One region of the Kitasatospora sp. NPDC022785 genome, then DNA from elsewhere that is predicted to be linked to it. Evidence: riboswitches for the same ligand, from Rfam matches in the RefSeq annotation. Region 1 holds a riboswitch; the other holds the start of a gene.

Region 1 (7,676 bases):
GCTCGCACGCGCAGGCGGGACGGCGCTCGCATGCGTGGGCGGGAGAGCCCCTCAGACCGGGATCTCGGTCTCCAGCCGCCCGAGCAACTCCCAGAACCGCTCGCCGAGCGGCTGCTCCGGCTGCGCGCTCCGCGCCGCCGGAGCCGGGGAGCCCCAGCTGCCGGCGCCCCAGTGGGAGGAGACCTGGTTCTCGTTCTGCAGCGCCGTCAGCACGGCGGCGAGGTCGCCCTCGTGCACCGGCACGATCCGGCCGATCGCCCGGACGTGTGCCTGCCAGCGGCCGTCCACGCACTGCCGCAGCCGCTGGTCGAGCTCGTCCCGACGGCCCGTCACGGCGACCAGTTCGCGCAGGGTCAGGCCGAGCACCTGGGCGAGTGCGTACGTCTGCTCCTGGTCGCCGTCCCAGACGCCGGTGGCCTCGGCCCGCCGGTAGTGGTGCAGGGCCATGCCGATCCTGCCGGCCGCGTTCTCCTGGTTGAGCTCGCGGGCGACCCGGAAGTCCCTCAGCCCGGCCGGGCGGACGCCCATCAGCTGGGCGGGCGGGCACCAGAGGGCGCGGGCCAGCGCGATGAACTCCTCCTCGGTCGGGCGCAGCTCGCCGCTCTCCCAGCCGAGCACATGGGCGGACAGCAGCCGCACCCCGTGCGCGGCCATGCCCTCGGCCACCCGCTCGGGGGTCAGGCCGAGGCCGGCGCGATGCGCGCGGGCGGCCGCGGGCGAGAAGGGCACCGGGGGCACGGCGGGGGGCTGTCTTCGTCGCATGGCCCGACGGTAGGGGTCGGCGGTCGGACCGCCCCAGCCGCCGAACACACGAAGCGCGACTGTAGGGGCCTACAGGCCGCTGGACGATCGCACAGGCTGTCATGCCCCTGCGGGGGGTGGCGATCGGAGGTAGCGACGGGGACGGGAACGGGGCGGGAAACGCGGAGACCGTGTGACCAAACCCTCCGTGACCTTGGTTGACTCGCGGTTCGGCCCCGTGATGGGATCCTTCAGCCAATACGGAGGCATGCAGAGGAAGCCGGTGAGAGTCCGGCGCGGTCCCGCCACTGTCACCGGGGAGCACGTCCGGACGATGCCACGGCGGGCCGTCAGAAGCCGCTGGAAGGCCCGGGAGTGCGTTCGACCCGGAAGCCAGGAGACTCTCGCCCCCGGTACGTCGATCCAGGGCGCGGACCCTGAGTGAGGACTCGCACGCCATGCAGGCTGCCCCGCCCCTCCGAGCCCTCTGCTGTCCGCCGTGCGCCCGCTGACCCGCGCCGCCGCCTTCGCGCTGGGCGCCGTCGCGGGGTATCTCGCCGACGCCCGGTTCGCCGACCCGCGCCGCGGCCACCCGGTGGCCGTCTTCGGCAGCGCGGCCGGCCGGCTGGAGCAGCGCCTCTGGCGCGACCACCGGGCCGCCGGCGCCGCCTACACCGCGCTCTGCGTGGGCACCGTCGCCGCCGGCGCGGTGGCCGCCGAGCGCGTCGTCGGCCGCCGGCCACTGGGCCGGGCCGCGCTGGCCGCCGCCGCGACCTGGACGGTGCTCGGCGGCACCTCGCTGACCCGTGAGGCCCGGACCATCGGCCGCTCGCTGGCCGCGGGCGATCTGACGGCGGCCCGCGCGCGGCTGCCGCACCTGTGCGGGCGCGACCCGAGTGCGCTGGACGGACAGCAGATCGCCCGCGCGGTGGTCGAGTCGGTCGCCGAGAACACCGCCGACGCCGTGGTGAACGCGCTGGTCTGGGGCGCGGTCGCGGGCACGCCCGGGCTGCTGGCGTTCCGGGCCGTCAACACCCTGGACGCGATGGTCGGCCACCGTTCGCCGCGGCACGCCCGGTTCGGCTGGGCCTCGGCGCGGCTGGACGACGTGGCGGGCTGGCCGGGCGCCCGGCTGACCGCCCTGCTCACGGTGGCCGCCGCGCCCGAGCCCCGGACCGCCTGGCGGGTCTGGCGGCGGGACGGCTCCGCGCACCCGAGCCCCAACGCGGGCCAGGCCGAGTCGGCCTTCGCCGGAGCGGTGGGCGTCCGGCTCGGGGGCACCCTGCGCTACGGCGAGCGCATCGAGCACCGGCCGGTGCTGGGCGAGGAGCTGCGGCCGGTGACGGTGGACGACATCGAGCGCGCCTGCCGGCTCTCCCGTCGGGTGGGCGCGCTGGCACTGGGTACGACCGTGGCCGGGCACCTGGTGATCCGGGCTTTCACGAGAAGGAGGGGGAACGCATGAGCAACGCGCTTCTGGTCGCCGGAACGACCTCGGACGCGGGCAAGAGCGTGGTCACCGCGGGCATCTGCCGTTGGCTGGCCCGGCAGGGTGTCGCCGTGGCGCCGTTCAAGGCGCAGAACATGTCGCTGAACTCCTTCGTCACCGCCGACGGTGCCGAGATCGGCCGCGCCCAGGCGATGCAGGCCCAGGCGGCCAGGGTGGAGCCCGAGGCGGCGATGAACCCGGTGCTCCTCAAGCCGGGCGCGGACGGCCGCAGCCAGGTGGTGCTGCTCGGCCGACCGGTCGCCGAGGTGGGCGCGCTGGACTACCGCGAACGCAAGCCCGTCCTGCTGGAGCGCGCCCTGGAGTGCCTGGCCGACCTGCGCCGCCGCTACGACGTGGTGGTCTGCGAGGGCGCCGGCTCGCCCGCCGAGATCAACCTGCGGGACCGCGACATCGCCAACATGGGCCTGGCCACCGCCGCCGGGCTGCCGGTCGTGGTGGTCGGCGACATCGACCGCGGCGGCGTGTTCGCCGCGATGTACGGGACGCTGGCGCTGCTCTCGGCCGAGGACCAGCGGCACGTGGCCGGCTGGTTCGTCAACAAGTTCCGGGGCGACGCGCGGCTGCTCGCGCCCGGCCTGGAGATGCTGCGCGAGCTGACCGGCCGCCCGGTGCTGGGCACCCTGCCGATGCTGCCGGACCTCTGGCTGGACGCCGAGGACTCGCTCGACCTGTCGACCGTGGTCGACCGGACCGCCGGCCGCGGGCCGCTCGGCGCGGACGTGCTGCGGGTGGCCGTGGTGCGCTTCCCCCGGCTCTCCAACTTCACCGACCTGGACGCGCTGGCCCAGGAGCCGGGCGTCCTGGTCCGCTGGGCCACCCGGCCCGAGGAGCTGGCCGACGCCGACCTGGTCGTGCTGCCCGGCACCCGCGCCACCGTCGCCGACCTGGCCTGGCTGCGCGAGCGCGGCCTGGAGCCGGCGCTCAGGGCGCGGGCAGCGGCCGGGCTGCCGGTCCTCGGGGTCTGCGGCGGCTACCAGATGCTGGCGCGCACCATCGTGGACGAGGTCGAGTCCAAGGCCGGCGCCGTCGACGGCCTCGGGCTGCTGCCCACGCACGTCCGCTTCGGCGCCGAGAAGGTGCTCGGCCGGCCGGTCGGCGAGGCGTACGGACAGCGGGTCGAGGGGTACGAGATCCACCACGGGGTGGTGTCCGTCGAGGGCGGCACACCGTTCCTGGACGGCTGCCGGGTGGGGGCGGTCTGGGGCACGACGTGGCACGGTGCGCTGGAGAACGACGGGTTCCGGCGCGAACTGCTGCGCGAGGTGGCCGGGTTGTCGGGCCGGGCGTTCGTGCCCGCGCCGGACGTCTCGTTCGCCGAGGCGAGAGAGGCCCGGCTCGACCGGCTGGGCGACCTCATCGAGGAGCACGCGGACACCGACGCGCTGTGGAAGCTGATCGAGGGCGGGGTGCCGGCCGCGGGTTCGCTGCCGTTCCTGCCGCCCGGGGCCCCCTTGGAGAATCATGAGTGACGTCCGCTACCCCTTCACCGCCATCGTCGGCATGGCCGACCTGCGGCTCGGGCTGCTGCTCAACGCGGTCTCCCCGGCCGTCGGCGGCGTGCTGGTGCGCGGCGAGAAGGGCACCGCCAAGTCGACCATGGTGCGCGCGCTGGCCGGCCTGCTGCCGTCCATCGCCACCGTCGACGGCTGCCGCTTCGCCTGCGACCCGGCCGCACCGGACCCGCACTGCCCGGACGGCGCGCACAGCGGCCTGCCGGCGTCCGAACGCCCGGCCCGGCTGGTCGAGTTGCCGGTCGGCGTCTCCGAGGACCGGATCGTCGGCTCGCTCGACCTGGAGCGGGCGCTCGCCGAGGGCGTCAAGGCGTACGAGCCGGGGCTGCTGGCCCAGGCGCACCGCGGCGTGCTCTACATCGACGAGGTCAACCTGCTCCAGGACCACGTGGTGGACCTGCTGCTGGACGCCGCCGCGATGGGCCGCTCGTACGTCGAGCGCGAGGGCGTCTCGGTGCGGCACGCGGCGCGGTTCCTGCTGGTCGGGACGATGAACCCGGAGGAGGGTGAGCTGCGGCCGCAGCTGCTCGACCGGTTCGGCCTGACCGTCGAGATCGCCGCCACCCGGGAGCCGGCCGAGCGCGCCGAGGTGGTCCGCCGCCGGCTGGCGTACGACGCCGACCCGGCCGGGTTCGCCGCGCGGTTCGCCGAGGACGAGCGGGCACTCGCCGAGCACATCACCGTGGCACGGGAGTTGCTGCCGAAGGTTGAGCTGACTGATGTGGCGCTTCGTCAGATCACCGCTGTCTGTGCCGCGTTCGAGGTGGACGGGCTGCGCGCGGACATCGTGATGGCGCGCACCGCCGTCGCGCTGGCCGCCTGGGCCGGGCGCACGGAGGTGCTGGAGGAGGACGTCCGCAAGGCCGCCCAGCTGGCACTGCCGCACCGCCGCCGGCGCAACCCCTTCGACGCGCCCGGGCTGGACGAGGAGCAGCTGGACCGGACGCTGGAGGAGCACGCCCAGCCCGAGGAGCCGCAGCCCGAGGACCCCCAGCCCGAGGACCCGCGACCGGACGACCCGCAGCCGGAGGGCCCCGAGGACGACGGCCCCGGCCCGGACGGCGGCGGCCCCGACAACGGCGGCGGCGGCGCACCCGAGCCGGCCGGGCCCGAGGCCCCCGCGGGCGCCGACGCCCCCACCCCCGACGCACCCCAGGACGCCCCCGAGCAGCAGCCGGTACCGGCCCAGCACCCCGCCCCCGCGCGGGAGTCCGCCCCGGTGGCGGCCGGCGACCCGTACCGGACGAAGCTGTTCAAGGTGGACGGCACCGGGAAGGGCGCCCAGGGCCGCCGCTCCCCCGCCGAGACCGACGGCGGCCACACCATCCGCGCCCGCCGCCCGCAGGGCCGGCTGGCCCGGCTGCACCTGAGCGCCACCCTGCAGGCCGCCGCGCCGCACCAGGTGGCGCGCGGGCGGGCGTCCCGGGCGCTGCTGCTGCAGAAGGACGACTTCCGCGAGCAGGTCCGCCAGGGCCGGGAGTCCAACCTGGTGCTCTTCGTGGTGGACGCCTCCGGCTCGATGGCGGCCCGGCAGCGGATGACCGCCGTCAAGGGCGCCGTGCTCTCGCTGCTGATGGACGCCTACCAGCGCCGCGACAAGATCGGCATGGTCACCTTCCGCGGCGCGTCCGCCGAGCTGGCGCTGCCGCCCACCTCGTCCGTCGAGGTCGGCGCGGCCCGGCTGGAGTCGCTGCCCACCGGCGGCCGGACCCCGCTGGCGGCCGGACTGCTGCGCGCCCACGAGGTGCTGCGGGTCGAGCGGATGCGCGACCCGCACCGCCGTCCGCTGCTGGTCGTGGTGACCGACGGCCGGGCCACCGGCGCCCGGGACGCCGTCGCGCAGTCGCGGCGGGCGGCCGGACTGCTGGCCGCGCAGGGCGTGGCGAGCGTTGTGCTGGACTGTGAGTCCGGGCCGGTCCGGCTCGGTCTGGCCCGTACGCTGGCGGCGCAACTCGGCGCCTCCGCCGTGACCCTGGACGAGCTGCGCGCCGAGGGCGTGGCCTCGCTCGTCCGCGAGAACCGCTCCACCCACGCGATACGAAAGGCGGCCTGATCCCGATGCCCAAGGGTGTTCCCGAGAGCGTTCCCGAGGACGGCCTGACGACCCGTCAGCGCCGCACGCTGCCGATCACGGCCGTGCACACCGGCCCCGGCAAGGGCAAGTCCACCGCCGCGTTCGGCATGGCGCTGCGGGCCTGGAACCAGGGCTGGCCGGTCGGGGTCTTCCAGTTCGTGAAGTCCGCCAAGTGGAAGGTCGGCGAGGAGAACGCGTTGCGCGTACTCGGCGCCTCCGGCGAGGGCGGCACGGTCGACTGGCACAAGATGGGCTCCGGCTGGTCCTGGATCCAGCGCTCCAGCGAGATGGAGATGGACAGCGAGGCGGCCGCCAAGGAGGGCTGGGAGCAGGTCAAGCGCGACCTGGCCGCCGAGACCTACCGCTTCTACGTGCTGGACGAGTTCACCTACCCGATGCACTGGGGCTGGATCGACCCGGACGAGGTGGTGTCCGTGCTCAAGGACCGCCCGGGCAGCCAGCACGTCGTCATCACCGGCCGGTACGCCCCCGAGGCGCTGACCGACTTCGCCGACCTGGTCACCGAGATGGCCAAGGTCAAGCACCCCATGGACGCCGGCCGCAAGGGCCAGCGCGGTATCGAGTGGTAGCCCGTTGAGAGTGGCCTGCCGTCGAGAGTGGCAGGCCGTCGAGAGTGGCCTGCCGTTGAGAGTGGCAGCCCGTTGAGAGTGGTAGGCCGTTGAACACCATCCCCCGTCTCGTCGTCGCCGCGCCGTCCTCCGGCTCCGGCAAGACCACCGTCGCCACCGGCCTGATCGCCGCGCTCGCCGCACGCGGGCTGGCGGTCTCCCCGCACAAGGTCGGCCCGGACTACATCGACCCGGGCTACCACGCGCTGGCCGCCGGGCGGCCGGGCCGCAACCTGGACGCGTTCATGTGCGGGCCGGAGCGGGTCGCGCCGCTCTTCCTGCACGGCGCGGCCGGTGCGGACGTGGCGGTGGTCGAGGGCGTGATGGGGCTGTTCGACGGCGCGTCCGGGCGCGGCGAGCTGGCGTCCACCGCCCACGTGGCCAAGCTGCTGCGGGCACCCGTGGTGCTGGTGGTGGACGCCTCCTCGCAGTCCCGCTCGGTGGCCGCGCTGGTGCACGGCTTCGCCTCCTGGGACCCGGAGGTCCGGCTCGCCGGGGTGATCCTCAACCGGGTCGCCTCCGACCGGCACGAGCTGCTGCTCCGCGAGGCGCTGGAGGAGGGCTCCGGTGTACCCGTGCTGGGCGCGGTGCGCCGCTCGGCGGCGGTCGCCACGCCGTCCCGTCACCTCGGCCTGATCCCGGCCGTGGAACGCTCGGCGGAGGCCCTGAAGGCGGTGGCCGACATGGGCGGGCTGATCGCCGCCTCGGTGGACCTGGACGCGGTGCTGGCGCTGGCCCGGACCGCTCCCCCGCTGGACGCCGCCCCCTGGGACGCCACCGCCGAGGTCACGCCGGTCGCCGGCACGCCCCGGATCGCGGTGGCCGGCGGCGCCGCGTTCTCCTTCTCGTACGCGGAGAACGCCGAGCTGCTCACCGCGGCGGGCGCCGAGGTCGTCCCGTTCGACCCGCTGCACGCCGACGACCTGCCCGAGGGCACGGCCGGTCTGGTGATCGGCGGCGGCTTCCCCGAGCTGTACGTCCGGGAGCTGAGCGCGAACTCCCAACTGCGCACAGCGATCGCCGCGTTCGCCGCCTCGGGTGCGCCGATCGCCGCCGAGTGCGCCGGACTGCTCTACCTCGGGCGGGAGTTGGACGGCCTGCCGATGTGCGGCGTGCTGGACACGGCGGCCCGGATGACCGAACGGCTGACCCTCGGCTACCGGGAGGCCGTCGCACTCCACGACTCGCCGCTGGCACCGGCCGGCACCCGG
Region 2 (7,676 bases), on a different contig from region 1:
CGGTCGGGCGGGTACGCACGGTGGGCCTGTGCGCCGCCGGCCGTAGCACCCGACAGCTCTGCCGGGCCGCCCGGAGCCGCGCTGTGGAGGATCGGACGGTGTTCCCGCGTGCCGCCGGCACGAAGCATGGATGGGTTGGCGCGGCCCGGTCCGCGCCGGCAGCCAGTGGCGATCCCCTCCCCGTTCCGCCGCTGCGAGCACCAGGAAGACGATGCACATGTCCCAAGCCCCGTCCGCCGGCGGCCACGCGCTGATCGAACAGCACGGCGTCGACACCATCCCCGAGGCCGAGCGCACCAGTACGCCACGTGATGTGCTGTCCATCCTGGTCGGCTCGAACCTCGCGTTCGGCGTCGTGGTCTTCGGCTGGCTCCCGGTCTCCTTCGGCCTCTCGTTCTGGGCCGGTGCCACCTCCCTGGTGCTCGGCACCGCCCTCGGCATCGCGCTGACCGCGCCGCTGGCCCTGGTGTCGCTGCGCACTGCCACCAACCTGTCCACCAGTTCCGGTGCCTTCTTCGGCGTCCGCGGGCGGCTGCTCGGCTCGGTGATCGGGCTGCTGCTGTCGCTGGGCTACACGGCCCTGGCGCTCTGGGTCGGCGGCGACGTGGTGGTCGGCGCGCTCAACCGGATGCTCGGGCTGCCCGCAGGCGGCGTATCGTACGTGGTGACCTACAGCGTGCTGGCCGCGCTGAGTGCGACGGCGGCCGTCTTCGGCTACCAGCTGTTGCTCAGGATGGAACGCGTGCTGATGTGGGCCATGGGCGCCCTGCTGCTGGCCGGCCTCTTCGCCTTCGCCCCGCAGTTCGACGGCTCCGCGCACGGCGAGTACCTGCTCGGCGGCTTCTGGCAGACCTGGCTGCTGGCGGTGGTCGCCGCCGGGCTGAGCGGCCCGATCGCATTCATCACCCTGCTCGGCGACTACACGCGCTACGTCTCCCCGGCCAGGCACAGCGGCGGGCGGGTGCTCTGGGCCACGGCCGCCGGGCTCTTCCTGGGCCTGCTGATCCCGCAGCTGTTCGGCGCCTTCACCGCCGTCGCCACCGGTGCGGGCAACGACTACGTCGGCAGCCTGATCAAGGGCGCCCCGTTCTGGATCCTGCTGCCGCTGCTGCTCAACGGCCTGCTCGGCAGCGCCGGCAACACCGGCCTGATGCTCTACAGCATGGGCCTCGACCTGGACGCCATCCTGCCGCGCGCGACCAGGCGGCAGGCCACCTACGTGGTCGCGGCGACGGCGACCCTGCTGGTCTTCCTCGGCCACTTCGTCTGGAGCGCCCAGTCCGCGGTGACCTCCTTCGTCCTCGTGCTGACCGCGATCGGCACCCCGTGGGCGGTCATCACCCTGATCGGCCACCGGCGCTGCCGCGGTGACTACGACCGGCAGTCGCTGCAGGTCTACAACCACGGCACCCGCGGCGGCATCTACTGGTACCGCGCGGGCTGGAGCGTCCCGGCCGCCGTCGCCTGGGCCGCCGCGAGCGCGGTCGGACTCTGCGCCGTCGACACGCCCGTCTACCGGGGCCCGCTGCTGCCGCTGACCGGCGGCATCGACCTCAGCTTCGTCCTGTCGGGCGCGCTCGCGGCGGCGCTCTACGTGCTGCTGTCGCGGTCCTCCCGAGGCCGCGCGGCCCGGCCGGCGGCCCCGGTGACGGGCGCCGGCGCCGTGGCGGCGCCGGGCTCCCCCGCCCCGGCTGCTCCCGCCCCGGCCTCGCTCGACCGCTGAGCGCAGCGGCGCCGGCCGGGAGCCGGACCTCTCCGGACCTACCGGCACCACCGGCCCGGGGAGCCGGCCCCGGGCCCCGACCGCTCACCCCTGCGCTCCGGGGCCGGAACGCACCGGCCGCCCGGCCCAGGAGGGGCGGGCGGCCGGTACGCGCCGCCGCACGGTGCGGGTGGGGCGTCAGTTCTTGTCGTACATGCCGATCAGGTCGACGATCAGGTCGGTCGGCTGCCAGCCCCGGTTCCACACGTCGACCATCGAGGTGGTGCCGGTGCTCGCCTGGACGAGGTTCGCGACGGTGGCGTCCTTCGTCCAGTTCAGGACGGAGGAGTCCGGCGGGGTCGGCCGGACCGCCGTACCGTGCATGTAGTCGTTGATCGTGTTCGGATCCGGGGCGACCGAAAGGTGTCCGCTGCCCTGCGGGTTGGTGACGGTCGTGTTCAGGACGACTGCTTCGAGCGCCATGCCGGACGCCCCCATGAGCATGTTGCGGTAGTCCTGGCCGGCGAGCGGCCAGGGGTACGGCGTCCGCGAGTCACTGAGACGCTGGGGCTCGACCGGCAGGTAGGCGGCCTTGCCGTCGGCGCTGTAGTAGCCGGTGACGTCCACGATCACGTCGGCCGGGTCCCCGGCGTTGTTGCGGACGTTGATCCTGCCGTCCGGTCCGACCGGCACGATCACCGCGTTGGCGACCGTCTGTCCGGCGGTGAAGTTCACGCTCGACGTGGACGGCGCCTGCTGACCGCTCGGGAAGACCGTCAGGTTCCCGGCGCCCTGCGGGTCGGTCACCGTGACGTTGAGGGCCACGGCCGTCACGCCCTGGGCCGGCAGCCCGCCCTGGCCGGCGATCTGGACGCCGAAGGTGGTCTGGGCGGCGGCCTGGCCCTTGGCCGAGCCCAGCCCCTCCCGGGTGTCGACCAGCCGGGACGGCTTGACGGAGGTGTAGCCGTCGGCAGCCGAGCGGGTGAAGTAGCCCGTCACGTCGGCGATCAGGTCCACCGGGCCCGCGCTGCGATTGGCCAGCTCGACGTACCCGTCCTCGCCGACCGGCACGATCGCCAGGTTCGGCACCGTCTGTCCCGCCGCGAAGTTGACGTTCGAGGTGGCCGGCTGCGCCTTGCCGGAGGCGTACGCGATGACGTGCCCGGCCGCCGAGGTATTGGTGGCGGTGATGTTCAGGGCCACGGCGGTCACCCCGGCCGGGATGCCGGCGTTGCCGGCGATCTTCACCCGGGTCGTGGTGAGCGGGGCGACGGGGCCGCCGGCCGAGGTGCCGGTGCCGTTGCGGGTGTCCAGCAGCCGGGTGGGCGCGTGCGGGGTGAACTCGGAGCCGTCCACCGTGATGTCCTTGGTGGTGACGGAGGTCGTCTTGGTGAGCAGGTCGGTCGCCGTGACCGTGATCTTGTGGGCGCCGGCCTTGGCGTACCTGTGCTTGAAGTGCGCGAAGTCGCTGGCGGGGCCGAGGTCCTGGTCGGTGGTGCCGTCACCCCAGTCGACGTCGTACTGGACGCTTCGACCGGCCGGCTCCAGGTCGGTGTTGACGGTGGTCGCCAGGATGATGCTGTGCGCGTAGGTGTTGTAGGTGCCCACGCCGACGTCGAAGTGCGAGCTCTGTGCGCGTGCCGACGAGCCCGGTCCGTCCGGCGCGCTCTGGGCATCGGCGGTCTTGGCCCTGGCGCCCCGCGCCGTGGCGTCCTTCGCGGCGGCGCTCTCGGCCGCCTTCCGCCCGGCCGCCTCCTGCGTGTCGGGGTTCTGGGCGGAACCGGCCCCGGCCCCCGGGGTGGCGGTCGCTGCCCCGCCGGGGTTGACGGACGGACCCGCGGCCTGCGCCGTGGCGGGTACGAAGCCGACGGCTGCCGCGACGACGGCGGCGGCGATCATGATGCGGTGACGGTGCACCGGCCCCCCAATGCTGAACGTGTTCACAAAATTAGTGATCAGACTATATGTCTGGTGGTTCACGTCCGACGGGGCATTTCCGCTCCATGCGGCGTCCCCGTGAGCGGCGTGTCCGTGGGGGCGCGACCGGCGATCCGCCGGGCCGGCAACGCCGGGACCCGGCCGGCGGATCGGCCGGGCCGGAAGCGCCGCCCGCGCGGTGCGCAGCGGGGTCAGGCTGCGGCCACGGCCGGGCGGCGGGACAGGGCGTCGGAGGCCTTGGCCGTGGCGTAGAGCGATACGGCCAGCGCGAGGACGAGGACGGCGCCGGCGGCGAAGACGCTGCCGGAGGAGACGGCCTTGGCACTGCCGGCCTCGGTACGGGCCGAGCCGGCGATGAACGGCATGACCACGAGGACGGCGACGCCGAGGGCGACCTCGCCCCAGACGACCTTCGGGAAGTGCCGCAGGGTCAGGTGGAGGAGGGAGGAGGTGTCGTCGGCGAGGCGGGCCCGGGTGATGCGGGGCATCAGCCAGAACTGGTTGAAGGCGCCCGCGGCGACGAGGCCGGCGACCAGGAGGATCTTGACGAGCAGGGCGATGCCGTAGCCGGTGGTCCACAGCTGGGAGATCGCACCGACGTGCTTCCAGCTGAGCCAGAGGCCCGAGATGGTCACGGCGCCGACGCAGACCATGGCCACGAGGCTGAACCGGCGCCACATGTCGGCCCAGAGAAGGCCGGCGCCGTCGCCGAGCCGGCCCCGGGTGCCGGCGAGCGCGACCAGGAGGGCGAGGCCGCCGAGCCAGACGACGCCGGAGACGATGTGGGTCTGGTCGAAGGCGAGGTCGAGCCACTTGTCCAGGTCGGCGGGCTTGGTGGCGGGCACGGCGGCGATCAGGGTGACGGCCAGGGAGAGCGGCAGCGCGGTGAGGGCGATGGTGTCCGTGTGGCGGCGGACGGCCGGGACGAAGAGGGCGATGAGGACGGCGGCCGTCACGGCCAGGGCGGCGTTCTGGACGAGGTAGACGGTGCCCTGGGCGATCCAGGCGCCCTTGGCGGCCGGGGCGTGGAGGTAGTCCCAGATCCGGTCCGGGGCGAGGGCGTCGCCGAACGGCATGCCCTTGCCGGCGCGGGCGAGACGGGCGGCGAGCTGGAAGTAGCCGGCGGCCAGCAGCACCACCCCTGCCCAGGCGAGGTAGGTCGCCGATCTTCTTCGCAGGACCTCGGCGTCCTGGCCGCCGGTTTCCGCGGCGCGCAGCGCGGGGCGCACGGTGGTCGCGTACGTGACGGTGGCGCCGATGGCTCCGCTGAGGCCGATGAAGTAGCCGGCCTTGGTGAGGATCCGCCAGACCTGGGGCATGGTGTATCCGGCCGTGGTCGCGGCCGACAGGACGTGATGCATGAGGTGAGGCTAGCCTAAATAAGGGCGCCCTTATTCGCCTGGGTGGCACCGCTTGTTCAATCGTCATCATCTTGTGAGCTGCCGGCCGGTCGGCTCCCGCCCCGGCGCACCTCGCGCCGTTCCGCCTGGTGAGACGGCCGCCGGTGGGGCGGCCGGGGTTACCGCTCGCGGACGGCGGTCCCGGGCCCGGCGCCGAGCGGGTCCGGGCGCCCTCGGTGCCGACGGCAGCAGGCCCGTGATCCGGCCGGCCGCGGCCGAAGGCGTCCCGGAATGTGGATGAGTCGAGCGAATCCGTGTCCGCCGCCCACCGGATTCCCTATAGGCTGGCCGGGCAGCTGGTTCGCCCTGCCCGCCAGGCAGGCGCGTCGCAAGAGGGAACCCGGTGGGAATCCGGGACTGCCCCGCAGCGGTGAGTGGGAACGAACGCCGTCATACGCACTGGGCCCGGCCGGGTCTGGGAAGCGACGGCCAGTAGGTGTCCGCCCTTCACGGGCGGCCGTGCCCGCGAGTCCGAAGACCTGCCCGTTGCCCGCACGCGACCGATCGCGCGCGGCCATCCCGGTGACCTCGTGGGCGGGTCGGCGTACATACCAGGCGGGTTCGGCGCCGTTCGTGCGCTCGTGGCCCCGCCCGGTTCGTCACCCCTTCGCGCCTTCGTCCCGTCACCGGGGACCACAGGAGACAGGCTCGCGAAGGAGAGTCCCTTGACAGCGAAGTCCGCAGCCGCGGCAACCCGGGCCACCGTCCACGGCTACCCCCGGCAGGGCCGGAACCGGGAGCTCAAGAAGGCGATCGAGGGGTACTGGAAGGGTGCGGTCACGGCCGACGCCCTCCTGACCACCGCCGCCGACCTGCGCCGGGAGAACTGGCAGCAGCTCGCCGAGGCCGGCATCCGGGAAGTCCCCACCGGCGACTTCTCGCTCTACGACCACGTGCTGGACGCCACCGTCGCCGTCGGCGCGATTCCCGCCCGCCACCGCGCGGCGGTCGACGCCGACGCGCTGCACGGCTACTTCGCCATGGCGCGCGGCACCCAGGACGTCGCGCCGCTGGAGATGACCAAGTGGTTCGACACCAACTACCACTACCTGGTGCCCGAACTCGGCCCCGACACCGTCTTCACCGCGAACCCGGCCAAGCAGGTGGCCGAGCTGCGCGAGGCCGTCGCGCTCGGCCACGACGCCCGCCCGGTGCTGGTCGGACCGGTCACCTACCTGCTGCTCGCCAAGCCGGCGCCCGGGGTGGCGGAGGACTTCCGGCCGCTCACCCTGCTCGACCGGCTGCTGCCCGTCTACGCCGCGCTCCTCGCCGACCTGCGCGCCGCCGGCGCCGCGTGGGTGCAGCTGGACGAGCCCGCGCTCGTCCAGGACCGCACCCCGGCCGAGCTGAACGCCGCCGCCCGCGCCTACCGCGACCTCGGCGCCCTCGCCGACCGGCCCAAGCTGCTCGTCGCGAGCTACTTCGACCGCCTCGGCGAGGCCCTGCCCGTGCTCGCCAAGGCGCCGGTCGACGGCCTCGCACTGGACTTCACCGGTCCGGCCGCCGGCAACCTCGACGACCTCGCCGCCGTCGGCGGACTGCCCGGCAAGCGCCTGGTCGCCGGTGTGGTCGACGGCCGCAACGTCTGGATCAACGACCTGCAGAAGTCGCTGACCACCCTGGCGACCCTGCTCGGCCTGGCCGGCACCGTCGACGTCGCGCCGTCCTGCTCCCTGCTGCACGTCCCGCTGGACGCCGCCGCCGAACACGACCTGGACCCGCAGATCGCCCGCTGGCTCGCCTTCGCCCGCCAGAAGGCCGGCGAGACCGCGCTGCTCGCCCGCGGCCTGCGCGAGGGCACCGACGCGATCACCGCCGAACTCGCAGCCAACCGCGCCGTCCTCGCCTCCCGTGCCGGCTCGCCGATCACCCGCGACCCGGCCGTCCGCGCCCGCACCGCCGCCGTCACCGAGGCCGACGGCCGCCGGGCCCAGGCCTACCCCGAGCGCGCCGAGGCCCAGCGCGCCCGGCTCGGCCTGCCGCTACTGCCGACCACGACCATCGGCTCCTTCCCGCAGACGGCCGAACTACGCGTCGCCCGGGCCGACCTGACGGCGGGACGGATCGACGCGGCCGCGTACCGGGAGCGCATCGAGGCCGAGGTGCGCGAGGTGATCGCGTTCCAGGAGAAGGCCGGGCTGGACGTCCTCGTCCACGGCGAGCCCGAACGCAACGACATGGTCCAGTACTTCGCCGAGCAGCTCACCGGCTACCTGGCCACCCGGCACGGCTGGGTGCAGTCCTACGGCACCCGGTACGTGCGCCCGCCGGTCCTCGCCGGGGACATCTCGCGACCGCACCCGATGACCGTCGACTGGTTCCGCTACGCCCAGGACCTGACGGACCGTCCGGTCAAGGGCATGCTGACCGGCCCGGTCACCATGCTCGCCTGGTCCTTCGTCCGCGACGACCAGCCGCTCGCCGAGACCGCCTTCCAGGTCGCCCTCGCCCTGCGCGACGAGGTCGCCGACCTGGAGGCCGCCGGCGCCGCGGTCGTCCAGGTCGACGAGCCGGCCCTGCGCGAGACCCTGCCGCTGCGGGCCGCCGACCGCCCGGCCTACCTGGACTGGGCCACCGTCGCCTTCCGGCTCGCCACCTCCGGGGTGCGCGCCGACACCCAGATCCACACCCACATG

The links. A riboswitch is a leader RNA that binds a small molecule or an ion and turns the genes downstream of it on or off. The one in region 1 is predicted to bind cobalamin.
Region 2: another riboswitch for cobalamin. It lies ahead of metE (5-methyltetrahydropteroyltriglutamate--homocysteine S-methyltransferase); the one in region 1 lies ahead of ACZ3YO_RS32195 (cobalamin biosynthesis protein).

Annotation. Positions count from the first base shown of each region.
Region 1 covers NZ_JBVHHB010000027.1:87,012-94,687, forward strand. The annotation lists gene ACZ3YO_RS32190 (helix-turn-helix domain-containing protein) at 52-762, opposite strand; cobalamin riboswitch at 987-1,147, shown strand; gene ACZ3YO_RS32195 (cobalamin biosynthesis protein) at 1,241-2,206, shown strand; gene ACZ3YO_RS32200 (cobyric acid synthase) at 2,203-3,720, shown strand; gene ACZ3YO_RS32205 (putative cobaltochelatase) at 3,713-5,815, shown strand; gene cobO (cob(I)yrinic acid a,c-diamide adenosyltransferase) at 5,821-6,426, shown strand; gene ACZ3YO_RS32215 (cobyrinate a,c-diamide synthase) at 6,516-7,676, shown strand, end outside.
Region 2 covers NZ_JBVHHB010000015.1:84,458-92,133, forward strand. The annotation lists gene ACZ3YO_RS22960 (cytosine permease) at 218-1,723, shown strand; gene ACZ3YO_RS22965 (PKD domain-containing protein) at 1,901-3,619, opposite strand; gene ACZ3YO_RS22970 (CopD family protein) at 3,832-5,001, opposite strand; cobalamin riboswitch at 5,321-5,541, shown strand; gene metE (5-methyltetrahydropteroyltriglutamate--homocysteine S-methyltransferase) at 5,706-7,676, shown strand, end outside.